Regions from separate parts of the Paenibacillus sp. NN59 genome, predicted to be linked through region 1. Evidence: riboswitches for the same ligand, from Rfam matches in the RefSeq annotation. Region 1 holds a riboswitch; the other holds the start of a gene.
The links. A riboswitch is a leader RNA that binds a small molecule or an ion and turns the genes downstream of it on or off. The one in region 1 is predicted to bind cobalamin.
Positions count from the first base shown of each region.

Region 2: linked by a shared signal. The riboswitch ahead of nikB (nickel ABC transporter permease) and the one ahead of cobJ (precorrin-3B C(17)-methyltransferase) in region 1 are both predicted to bind cobalamin.

Region 1 is NZ_CP199678.1:6,017,288-6,022,828, reverse strand. Features, by position in the region: gene ACT89M_RS26220 (uroporphyrinogen-III synthase) at 32-862, shown strand; cobalamin riboswitch at 1,090-1,278, shown strand; gene cobJ (precorrin-3B C(17)-methyltransferase) at 1,617-3,554, shown strand; gene ACT89M_RS26210 (sirohydrochlorin chelatase) at 3,746-4,990, shown strand; gene cobK (precorrin-6A reductase) at 4,987-5,541, shown strand, end outside.
Region 2 is NZ_CP199678.1:287,273-292,813, forward strand. Features, by position in the region: gene ACT89M_RS01285 (AraC family transcriptional regulator) at 142-978, shown strand; cobalamin riboswitch at 1,078-1,272, shown strand; gene nikB (nickel ABC transporter permease) at 1,456-2,394, shown strand; gene nikC (nickel transporter permease) at 2,395-3,231, shown strand; gene ACT89M_RS01300 (ABC transporter substrate-binding protein) at 3,251-4,849, shown strand; gene ACT89M_RS01305 (ABC transporter ATP-binding protein) at 4,852-5,541, shown strand, end outside.

The sequences.
Region 1 (5,541 bases):
AACTTTCGGCTTAATAACGGGGGGAACATGAATGGCTCAACATTTGGCAGGGGTACGTGTGGCATTAACCGGACCGAGAAAGTCCAAAGAGATGTCTCTATTGGTAGAGAAAATGGGCGGAATCCCGCTTGTGCGTCCAGCACAAGGCACGGTGTTTCTGGATGATCGTAACATTCGGGACGGACTGGTCTCCTGGATTTCTGATCCGCCGGATTGGGCAGTGTTCACGACGGGCATGGGACTGGATGCTTTGTTCGACATGGCTGAGGACATGGATGTAGCCGGACAACTTCGGAATGTCTTGGCTGAATCGTGTATTGCAGCCCGAGGGTACAAAACGGTAAATGCGTTAAAAAAGCTGAAGCTAACACCTCTGGTACGAGATGATGACGGCAGTACAGACGGACTGATTCGTGAATTTGGCTCGCATGATCTTACAGGCAAAAAGGTGATGTTACAGCTGCATGGGGAAACGGCTCCCAAGCTGGTTCGATGGTTAGAAGAACAAGAAGCTGTTGTGCGGCAGGTATTGCCGTATCGTCACGTACCGCCAGAAGAGACAGAGCTGGAGCAACTGCTGAACGAAGTAATTCAGCATAAGTTAGATGCAGTGGCCTTTACAAGTGGGCCGCAGGTTCGGTTTTTGACGGAATATGCGACATCTCAAGGTAAGCTGGAGGAGATGCTGACAGCCTTCAAAGAAGGGGTAGTCCCAGCCTCTGTTGGTAAAGTTACGGCGAATGCGATGCGTGAGGAAGGTATTGAAGCGCTGGTTGTACCAGACGAAGAGAAGATGGGAGCGCTCATCGTTGAACTGGGACGTTATTTTGCCGCGAATCCGGTGGGTGTCCGGGAAGATTAATAAAGAGAGCATTCACAGGGCAAGAGTAGCTGTATGAAGAATAGCAGACGCAATTCGTATACAGAGGTATTAAGTTTAGAAGGAATCACATCAGTTATATGGATGGATATATAAAGGTTCTGATCCGTTATCGGATCGGGACCTTTTTTTCATTTTTATCCAAAATTAATGTTTAGGACAATCTTGAGAAGCGTGGACATTATTTCCTGACCGATGGTATGATGAAGACAATATGAAAGCAGCAAGGTGCTCTTGCATAAAGCAAGAGGTAACAGGGAATCGGGTGCAAGTCCCGAGCGGTCCCGCCACTGTAATGGTAAAGCGTTTTCCATGAAAGTCACTCGGTATACCGGGGAAGACAGGAAAGAACGCTAATGATCCAGAGCCAGGAGACCTACCTTGCATGTGTCACCAAACCCTTCGCGGAAAGGAGTGGTGTACGATAAGTTCGGGAAAGGGACAAACCGTGGTTTGTCTTGTGAGGCTCTATATGGGCTATTCTGGCTGCTTGTAATTCCTTATTATGGAATAATACAGGCCAGGTTTCCTGAGTGTAAGTACATGCGTATCTCATCCGTGATTAGGATGGGATTTTTTTGTTTTTTCGGACAGGAACGAAGTTGCCGAGTTGAGCAGAAGAAATGATGTTTTACAGGGCTATAAACGAGAGAGACACATCTGTATCGGGGAACTTTTGGGATAAACAAGGTTGGGGCATTAATCGTATGACAAGTGGAGTGAGGGGGAAAACGGGATGCAAAAGCAAGGCAAGTTGCTGATCATCGGTTTCGGTCCAGGTGCGATGGAGCACATAACGAAACGGGCGCTGGATGCATTGCAGGAAAGCGAGGTCATCATTGGATATAACACCTATGTGGATCTGATCCGGCCTTTGTTGAATGGACAAGCCATTGTGCGTACAGGCATGACAGAGGAAGTCAGTCGGGCACAGGAAGCGGTAAGACAAGCGGAAGCAGGCCACATTGTTGCCGTAATCTCCAGTGGGGATGCCGGGGTATACGGTATGGCGGGGCTTGTATATGAGGTGCTGATCGAGCAAGGCTGGAAGCCAGATACAGGCGTAGCTGTCGAGGTTATTCCTGGCGTGTCCGCTATTCAATCGTGTGCGTCCTTGCTTGGTGCGCCGGTTATGCATGACGCGTGTACGATCAGCCTCAGCGACCATCTGACACCTTGGGAAACGATCATTCGCCGGGTTGAAGCGGCAGCGGCGGCTGATTTTGTCATTGCTTTGTATAATCCACGCAGTGGACGGCGTACACGCCAGATTGTAGAGACGCAGGAGATGTTGCTGCGTTACCGTGATCCGAAGACACCGGTTGGCCTGGTCAAGAGTGCGTACCGGGAACGCCAAGACGTGGTCATGACCACGCTGGAAGATATGCTGAATTACGATATCGGTATGTTAACGACCGTGATTATCGGCAATTCCTCGACCATGATGTACGAAGGACTCATGGTCACCCCGCGCGGATATCAGCGGAAATATACGCTGAACTCCGCGGAACAGCCGCTCAGACCTCACGAGCGGCTACGCACCGAAGCCGAGCCATGGTCGCTCGGCGCACGGGAAGCCCGCGCTGCCGCCTCCGGCGAGGCAGCGGGCAATGGCACGGCCCGCGATGCGCAGGCCGCCCCACCGGCGGAGCCAGCCCTGCGCGGCGCCAGCGCCGGAGCGGGCACGGCTCCGCAAGGGCAGCCGCCCGCAAGCGCATGGGCGGCCACCCCGCCTGCGGTAAGCCCGGCGAGCGGTGCTGGCACCGCCGTGCTTACCGCAGAGCGGCCCGCGTCCGCGGCGGCAGAGGCCGCACCGCGCGCTGCCGTTGCGGCGCCACGCGCCGGCGCAGCCGAGCTTGCCGCCGAGGCGCTGACGCGGCTCGCGGCAGGCGGTGCGCTCGCCGGCGAAGCGGCAAGCCGCTGGCTGGACGCTACGGCGTCAGGCCCGGCAGCCGCAGGCGCGCAGGACGCAAGCAGCGCAGCGGTGCTTGGCGCAGCCGCTGCTGTGCCCGTGCCCGGGCGCAAGGCGCCGCTCTTTGAGATCGGCGTGTCGCCTGGCGTGGGCAACAAAAAGTTCACCGCCGCTCAGATGGCCCTGCTGGCGCAGTGCGCGAGTGAGGATGGCGAACTTGAGTATACGCCGGAGCACCAGATTATTCTGAGAGTGCCGACGTTTGAGCCGGACGCGCTGGTAGACGAGCTACGCGCAGCGAACTTTATCGTAGTGCCGATTGGGGATGTGATCAAAGTCAAAGCCTGTGACTTCTGCAACCTGGAGAAGGACGACGCAGTGCCGATGGCTAACCATTTGCAGGACGTGATCGGTGGATTGTCTGCTCCGAAGGAAACGAGCGTAGCGTTAAACGGTTGCGGTATGGCTTGTTACGGGGCAGTGCTGGAGGATATCGGCATCGTTTATCGCAAAGGCGGTTACGATCTGTTCCTTGGCGGTAAAAAGTTCGGCCGCAATGCACATCCGGCTCAGCCTGTAGCAGAGGGCATTCCGGGTGATCAGATCGGTGGCATTGTGGAACGCATTGTCGCGGAGTACAAGGAAAAAGGTCATCCGAACGAACGTTTCCACAAGTTTTTCAAACGTGTAGGAGTCATTCAAGGCTTCCGTCATGTGGATGCGCCAGTCACTGTTGAAGTGAATCCGGTATGCGGTGACTAAAACACGAAACGATAATCTAAATACAATTCGGCTGAAACCCAGCTGATTGAGATAGATACAACATGTACAGCTGAATCAATACAGAACTAGAAATAGAAATAGATCAAACCTTTCTTCCTTGGAACCGAGAGGAGAGCCTTACGAATATGAGAAATCTGATCTGTGGATCGGACAGAGGAGGAAATACGAAGATGGATGCAATTTTGTTGGTGGGACACGGGAGCCGTGATCCCGAGGGGAACCGCGAGTTAAAGGAGTTTGCACGTGAAGTCGCTGAGCAAGCACCGGAGGACACACTGGTCGAAACCTGTTTTCTGGAATTAACCAGACCGAGTATTGCGGATGGAGTTACCGCTTGTGTAGATCGAGGCGCGACCCGCGTCGTACTCGTACCGATTATTTTATTTGCAGCGGGTCATGCCAAGATTGATATTCCGAATGCGATTGATCGTGCCAAAGCGCGTTATCCGCAAGTGCAGTTTATCTATGGACGTCCGATTGGTGTGCATGAAAAAGTCGTGCAAATTATGCAAACTCGTCTGCAAGAGGCGCAGCCTGTACGCATCGCAGCTCAAGGTGAAGGTGGAACAGATACAGCAGTTGCAGTGGCTGCCCCGCCTGCTACGGTGACCGATGAAGAGACCGCTGTACTTGTACTTGGACGGGGAAGCAGTGACCCGGATGCCAACAGTGACTTTTTCAAAATGACCCGTATGCTGTGGGAGAAGTTGCCGTACAGATGGGCAGAAAGTAGCTTTATCGGCGTAACCCAGCCTTCTTTCCCGGATGGATTGGAACGTTGCCTCTTGCTTGGTGCGAAAAAAATTATTGTCATGCCGTATTTCCTCTTTACCGGTGTACTGATTAAACGCATTGATGAGATGACGGCCGAATTTGCAGCCGTACATCCCGACATTCAAGTCGAAATCGGTGGTTATTTCGGCTTCCATCCGAAGCTGGTCGAGCTGGTGTTGGAACGTGCGCACGAGGGGCTATATGGAAGGGTTACAGCCAACTGTGACAACTGCCAGTTCCGCCTTGAAGCGGCCAAACACCATCATCACCATCACGACCACGACCATGGGCATGACCACGATCACGACCATGATCATCACCATGACCACCATCACCATGATCATCACGATCACGGACATGACCACGGGCACGATCACCACCATCATGAGCACGATCATCACGATCATAGTCATGACCACGAGCATTCCGAGCACGCTGCGGAGGCTGCATCTACTCGTGAGGCAACACTTGATTTCCATCATGACCATGACGAAGAGTTGCATCACTCGCACCATGAGCACGAAGGACATCGGAGCAGCCAGCAACACGATTTAGAAGCAACAGCAGGAGATATACAGCAGCACGCATCTTCTTCTCAGGCACAAGTGGCATCAACTTCCGAGCAGGTGAAGCGTTCATGATTCTTATGTTATGCGGTACAAGCGATGCACGCGAACTTGCGATCCGAATCCAGCAACAAGGACATAACGTCCTGACGTCGGTTGTGACCGAAAGTGCAGCCCAAAGTCTGACCGAAGCCGGTTTACCAGTGCGGACAGGCCGATTGACCGTAGAGGCGATGGTGAAACTGATTCTTGAAAATAATACCCCTGTCCTTGTGGATGCGAGCCATCCTTTTGCCGAAGAAGCCCATGCGAATGCTATGGAAGCCGCGAAACAAGCGAACATTCCTTACATTCGTTACGAACGAACGGGGCTTGCTTATGATGACCATGAACTATTACATGTCGTGTCATCTTATGATGAGGCAGCACTCAAAGCCAAAGAGCTGAAAGGTTCTGTCATGCTGACAACAGGCAGCAAAACGCTGCAAATCTTCACCAAGCACCTGCTCGGTGATCCGGATATACGACTTGTTGCACGCATGCTCCCCCGTCTCGACAATATGGAGAAATGCGGTGAGCTGGGTGTAGAGCAACGCAATATTATTGCGATGCAAGGACCTTTTTCC
Region 2 (5,541 bases), 850 kb from region 1:
ATGGCATAATCCCATTTTTGTTTTCGTTTTCAGCAAGATTTCCTCTCTTCTACCTGTTATAATTTGTTGTGTGCACTGGTAATGGAATATGTGAGCTCATATTAAGATATCTTTAACCTCATCGTCGAAAGGAGGGGAAACATGAGTCGGAAAGTGGAAATGAATGTGGTCTCTGCCGGCTGGACGCAGATGGAACTGGTCTTGTTATTTTATGGATGGGAGGCATGTGATCCTGCCCACTATTGGGGGCCGGGGGTGCGTGATTCCTATATCGTGCATTACGTACATGAGGGTTATGGTACGGTATATATGGGAGATCGGGAATATCCTCTGGGCGAGGGCCAAGGATTTCTCATTTTACCCGACACGGTCATTCATTATGAAGCCGATGCTGAGGAGCCTTGGACATATTCATGGTTTGGCTTCAGAGGTGTACAGGCGAAGGCTTTTATGCAACGTGCACAGTTAAGCGAGGAGCACCCGGTATTTACTGCTCATGATAAGAATATGATGGCAGCGCTGTATGACGAGATGCTTCAGGCCGGAACGAGCTCCGTTGCAGGAGGGGATGTGTTACATCAAAGTCTGTTATACCGACTTATGGCGGCATTAATCGCATCCTCACCGATCAAAGAAGAAGAAAACACGCTCCTTTCGACGAAAGAGACTTATATTCGGCAGGCTGTGCAGTTTATGGAGAACCGGTATAGCCAGCGTACTTCTATTCTGGATATCGCACAGGCGGTAGGACTGGATCGAACGTATTTATCGGGATTGTTCAAAGAGCGATATGGCAAGTCGCTGCAAGCCTTTTTCCTGGAGTATCGCATGAATCGTGCAGCGGAGTTGCTTCGTAACCCGATGCTGTCTGTGAGTGAAGTAGCCCACTCCGTTGGATACACCGACCCGCTGCTTTTTTCCAAAATGTTCAAACGTGTGACGGGGGTGTCGCCCAAGGGCTCGCGAGTGCGAGATTAGCCGCAATCATGATTTTAAATTTTGAAAGAAAAGTTTTGAACATTATTCCGTATGCCGCTATACTGATACAGAAGTGTAACAGATACCAACTTTTAGTGAATTGAATACGTGGAACTTGGTGCTCTACCCGCTGGGGTAGAAGCTTAAAAGGGAAGTCCGGTGTGATGCCGGCGCGGTCCCGCCACTGTAACAGAGGAGTCAGGCAGCATATCCACTGGTCTTACGAAGACCGGGAAGGAGCTGTTATGGCAATGATACTGGAGCCAGGAGACCTGCCAGGTTGGACAAACACAGCAGTACCCTACGGGAGATAGGAAGGTGTTTAAAGAGCATGATTTTTTCTGAAAATCTGTTTATTTAAGGCGTCCTTATCCCGTGAAACGGAAAAGGGCGCTTTTTTGGCTTGAATTGGCTTGTATTGAATGGAATGAAAATGAAGGCGTACACGCGCATTAAACCGGGAAGGGCGTTTTATTATTGGGCAGATATATCGTTAAACGGTTATTACAACTGGTCGCCGTTCTGTTTGGAATCACCTTCCTGACATTTCTATTAACGTATCTGTCTCCTGGGGATCCCGCCAGACTGATGCTGATGTCTACCGGAGTCACACCTTCGGATGAACTGGTCAGACAGGTGAGGTCAGAGCTTGGGCTGGACAAGCCATTTCTGGTTCGGTATGGCACATGGCTGGGACAAGTAGTCACTGGAGACTTTGGTACGTCGTATAAATATGACCGTCCGGTGCTGGATGTGTTAATGGCCCGCCTTCCAGCAACGCTCAAGTTAACCGGGAGCGCAATGCTTCTGGTGATTTTGATTTCCTTTCCGCTCGGAGTTCTTTCGGCTGTACGCCGGAATCAAGGGCTGGATTATGTGATTCGCCTGTTTTCGTTTGCCGGTCTATCCATGCCGAGCTTCTGGCTGGGGATGTTGCTGATGCTGGTATTTGGTGTGCAGCTGAAGCTGCTGCCGGTCATGGGTAGTTCCGGCTGGAACAGCCTGATCCTGCCTGCTGCGACACTCGCGATTCCATTGATCGCCCAATACAGCCGGCAGATTCGTGCAGTCATGCTGGAGGAGACAAGCCAGAATTACGTAGTGGGTGCAAGAGCAAGAGGTGTGAAGGAATCAATGATTATTTGGCGACATATTTTGCCCAATTCACTGTTGCCAATTGTGACCTTGCTAGGCATGACAACAGGAGCACTACTTGGCGGAGCAGCAATTGTGGAGAGTTTATTCGTATGGCCGGGAGTAGGACAGATGGCGGTGGATGCCATTTTCACCCGCGATTACCCCCTGATACAGGGTTATGTAATCTGGATGGCAGTCATCTATGTCACCCTGAATCTGATCGTGGATCTCTGGACACATCTTCGCGATCCGCGCATTCAACTGGATGTGGATGTGTAGATGGTGATGAAGATTCGAGCATATCTGACACAACGTCGTCTATTTATTTTCTTGCTATCCCTGACCACAGGCTGGATCGTTCTGGCTCTGATTGCGCCGCTTCTGGCGCCTCACGATCCACTTGCTACGAATTTTGCGAAAGTGTTGCAGCCATCCAGCCCCGAATATCCACTCGGTACGGATCAGCTTGGGCGATGTGTCCTATCCCGACTTTTATATGGAGCACGCACCTCTCTGTTGCTTACATTTATGATGATCGGTATTGTTTTCGGCTTAGGCGTAGCGGTTGGTGTCGTCGCAGGTTTTCTGCGAGGGCTGGTGGATACGCTGCTGATGCGGCTGTGCGATACGTTGATGGCATTTCCGGGTTTGATTTTTGCTATTGCCGTAGTAGGCATGTTAGGGCCGGGGTTATTTAACACGGTGGTCGCACTGTCAGTTGTCTGGTGGGCAAAGTATGCACGGATGGCCCGAAGCCTGGTCATTTCTCTTCAGCAAAAAGAGTTCGTCACTGCCGCCGCGTTCAGCGGTGCGCGTAAAATCCAGATCATTAGCAGAACGATTCTGCCGAATATGTTGCCACCCTTGATCGTCATGGCGATGATGGACGTAGGCGGCATGATGTTGTCGATTTCGGGTCTGTCCTTTCTCGGACTTGGTGCACAGCCGCCTGATCCCGAGTGGGGAGCGATGTTGAATGAAGGCAGAAGATATCTGCAGACAGCGCCTTGGCTGTTAATCTATCCGGGGCTCGCGATATTTGGCACGGTTATCATTTTTAATTTGCTGGGGGACAGTCTGCGAGATGTGCTTGATCCCAAGAAAAATACAGTGTAACTGAGGGGAATGGGGAAGTATGGGTAAGTTTCAAAAAACATGGCTACTGGCTATCATATCAATGATGACTATTCTGTTGCTCGCGGCCTGTGGTAACGACAAAAATTCAACACCTTCATCATCCGATGCTACGGGGAAAAAGGCAGGGGTGGATGCGAGTGGTGCGGCTGGTGAGGACAAGAAATCACATCTGAATGTGGCCTTGTTCTGGCTGGGGAGTAGCCTTGATCCTGCGGAGGAATGGAACGGCTGGACGCTGACGCGCGCGGCTATTGGGGAGACGTTGATTCAGTTTGATGAGCAGATGAAGATCGTCCCCAAACTTGCCGATAAGTGGGATCGGATCGATGATACAACCTGGCATTTTCATATTCGCGACGGAGTAACGTTCCATAATGGCAATCCCGTGACTGCGGATGCGGTTAAAAAATCAATCGAACGCTCCATCTCGCTGAATGAGAGAGGTCAATCCACACTGCCAATTGCGTCAATGACTGCCAAGGGGCAGGATCTGACGATCAAAACAACACAGCCAGATGCCTCACTGCTAGGCAATATTGCAGAGCCACTGTTTATTATCGTGGATACGAGTGCAGATACATCAAAATTCAAGAGTGAGCCCATCGCTACCGGGCCGTTCATGGTTACAGGATATACGCCCGACCAGGAGATTCAGGTGAAAAAGTACGATAAGTACTGGGGTGGCGCGGCTGATCTGGATACGATGACACTAAAATACATCAAGGATGACAATACACGGGCGCTGGCACTGCAATCAGGGGAAATCGATGTAGCGAGTAATGTGGGACGCAGCCAGATGCCTCTTTTTCAGGATAAAACACAATATACGATTGATGAAATTCCGAGCCTCCGTACGCAGTTTGTGTGGTTTAACACGACCCATTCACTGCTAAGCGATGTAAAGGTTCGCCGTGCCATATCTTACGGAATTGACCGCGAAATGTACGCGAATACGCTGGTGGGTGGACAAGCAGCCAAAGGTCCGTTTACCTCTGCATTGCCTTTTGGGTACGACAAAATTACCGGATATGATTACGAGCCCGCGAAGGCAAAACAATTGCTGGATGAGGCTGGATATCAGGATGCTGATGGAGATGGCATTCGTGAAAAGGAAGGGAAGAAGCTGTCGTTACAACTCATTCTTAACTCAGCTTATGAATCCGATTCCGTTGTGGCTGCTGCGATGCAGTCCCAGCTTAAAGAAATTGGGGTTGAGCTGGAGCTCACCTCATATGAGGATCTCACTGACCATCAGAAGAGTGGGAATTATGATCTGGCTCTGACGAGCATCAATACAGGCATAACGGGTGATCCGCAGTATATTCTCGACTTTTATTTCAAAACAGGTGCGGAGTGGAATGTTGGCGGATACAGCAATCCGAAGCTTGACGAGCTTATTGAGCGTCTTCACTCGGAGTTTGATGTGGAGAAGCGTTATGCACTTGCGGCAGAAGCGCAACAGATGATTCTGGACGATGCTGCTTATATGTTCTTGACATATACACCGATTAATATCGTCAGCAAAAGTAATGTAAAGGGTGCAACGATGTACCCGATCGACTTCTATCTGCTAGATCGCAACATTAAGGTCGAGTAGTGATGACGTCCTTGCGTGGGGGAACGACATCTTTGCTTGTTGAGATGAAGAATCTGTCTGTAAGTTACAAGGAAGGCGTGCCTTCCTTGCAGGATGTATCCTTTTCGATGAAGCCAGGAGAGATCATTGGCATTGTGGGGGAAAGCGGAAGCGGGAAGTCGACCCTGATCCGGGCTTTGCTGGGACTACTGCCTGTAGGCGGACGATACACCGGAGGAGAGATTATTTTTCGGGAACGGGTGTTGCTACGTGACTCGCAACAAGATTGGCAGGGGATGCGTGGCAAACGAATCGCGATGGTTTTTCAGGACAGCGGTTCATATCTGAATCCGATTCGTAGTATTGGAAGTCAGTATGTGGAGGCGATTCGTGCCCACCTGCCTATGTCCCGTAAAGAGGCTTGGAGATTGGCCGTTCACACACTGACCCGTATGGGGCTGGATGATCCAGAGAGAGTCATGCATGCCTATGCTTCCCAGCTTAGCGGGGGGATGAAGCAACGAACCGCGATCGCAATGGCGGCTGCGTTGGAGCCGGAACTGCTGCTGGCGGATGAGCCGACGAGTGCGCTGGATGTTACGACTCAAAATGAAGTAATGAATCAATTGAGCAGGCTTTGTGCGGACAAGGGAACGGGCATGATGCTCGTGACGCATAATATGGCGGTTGCGGCCCATATGGCTGATCGGATC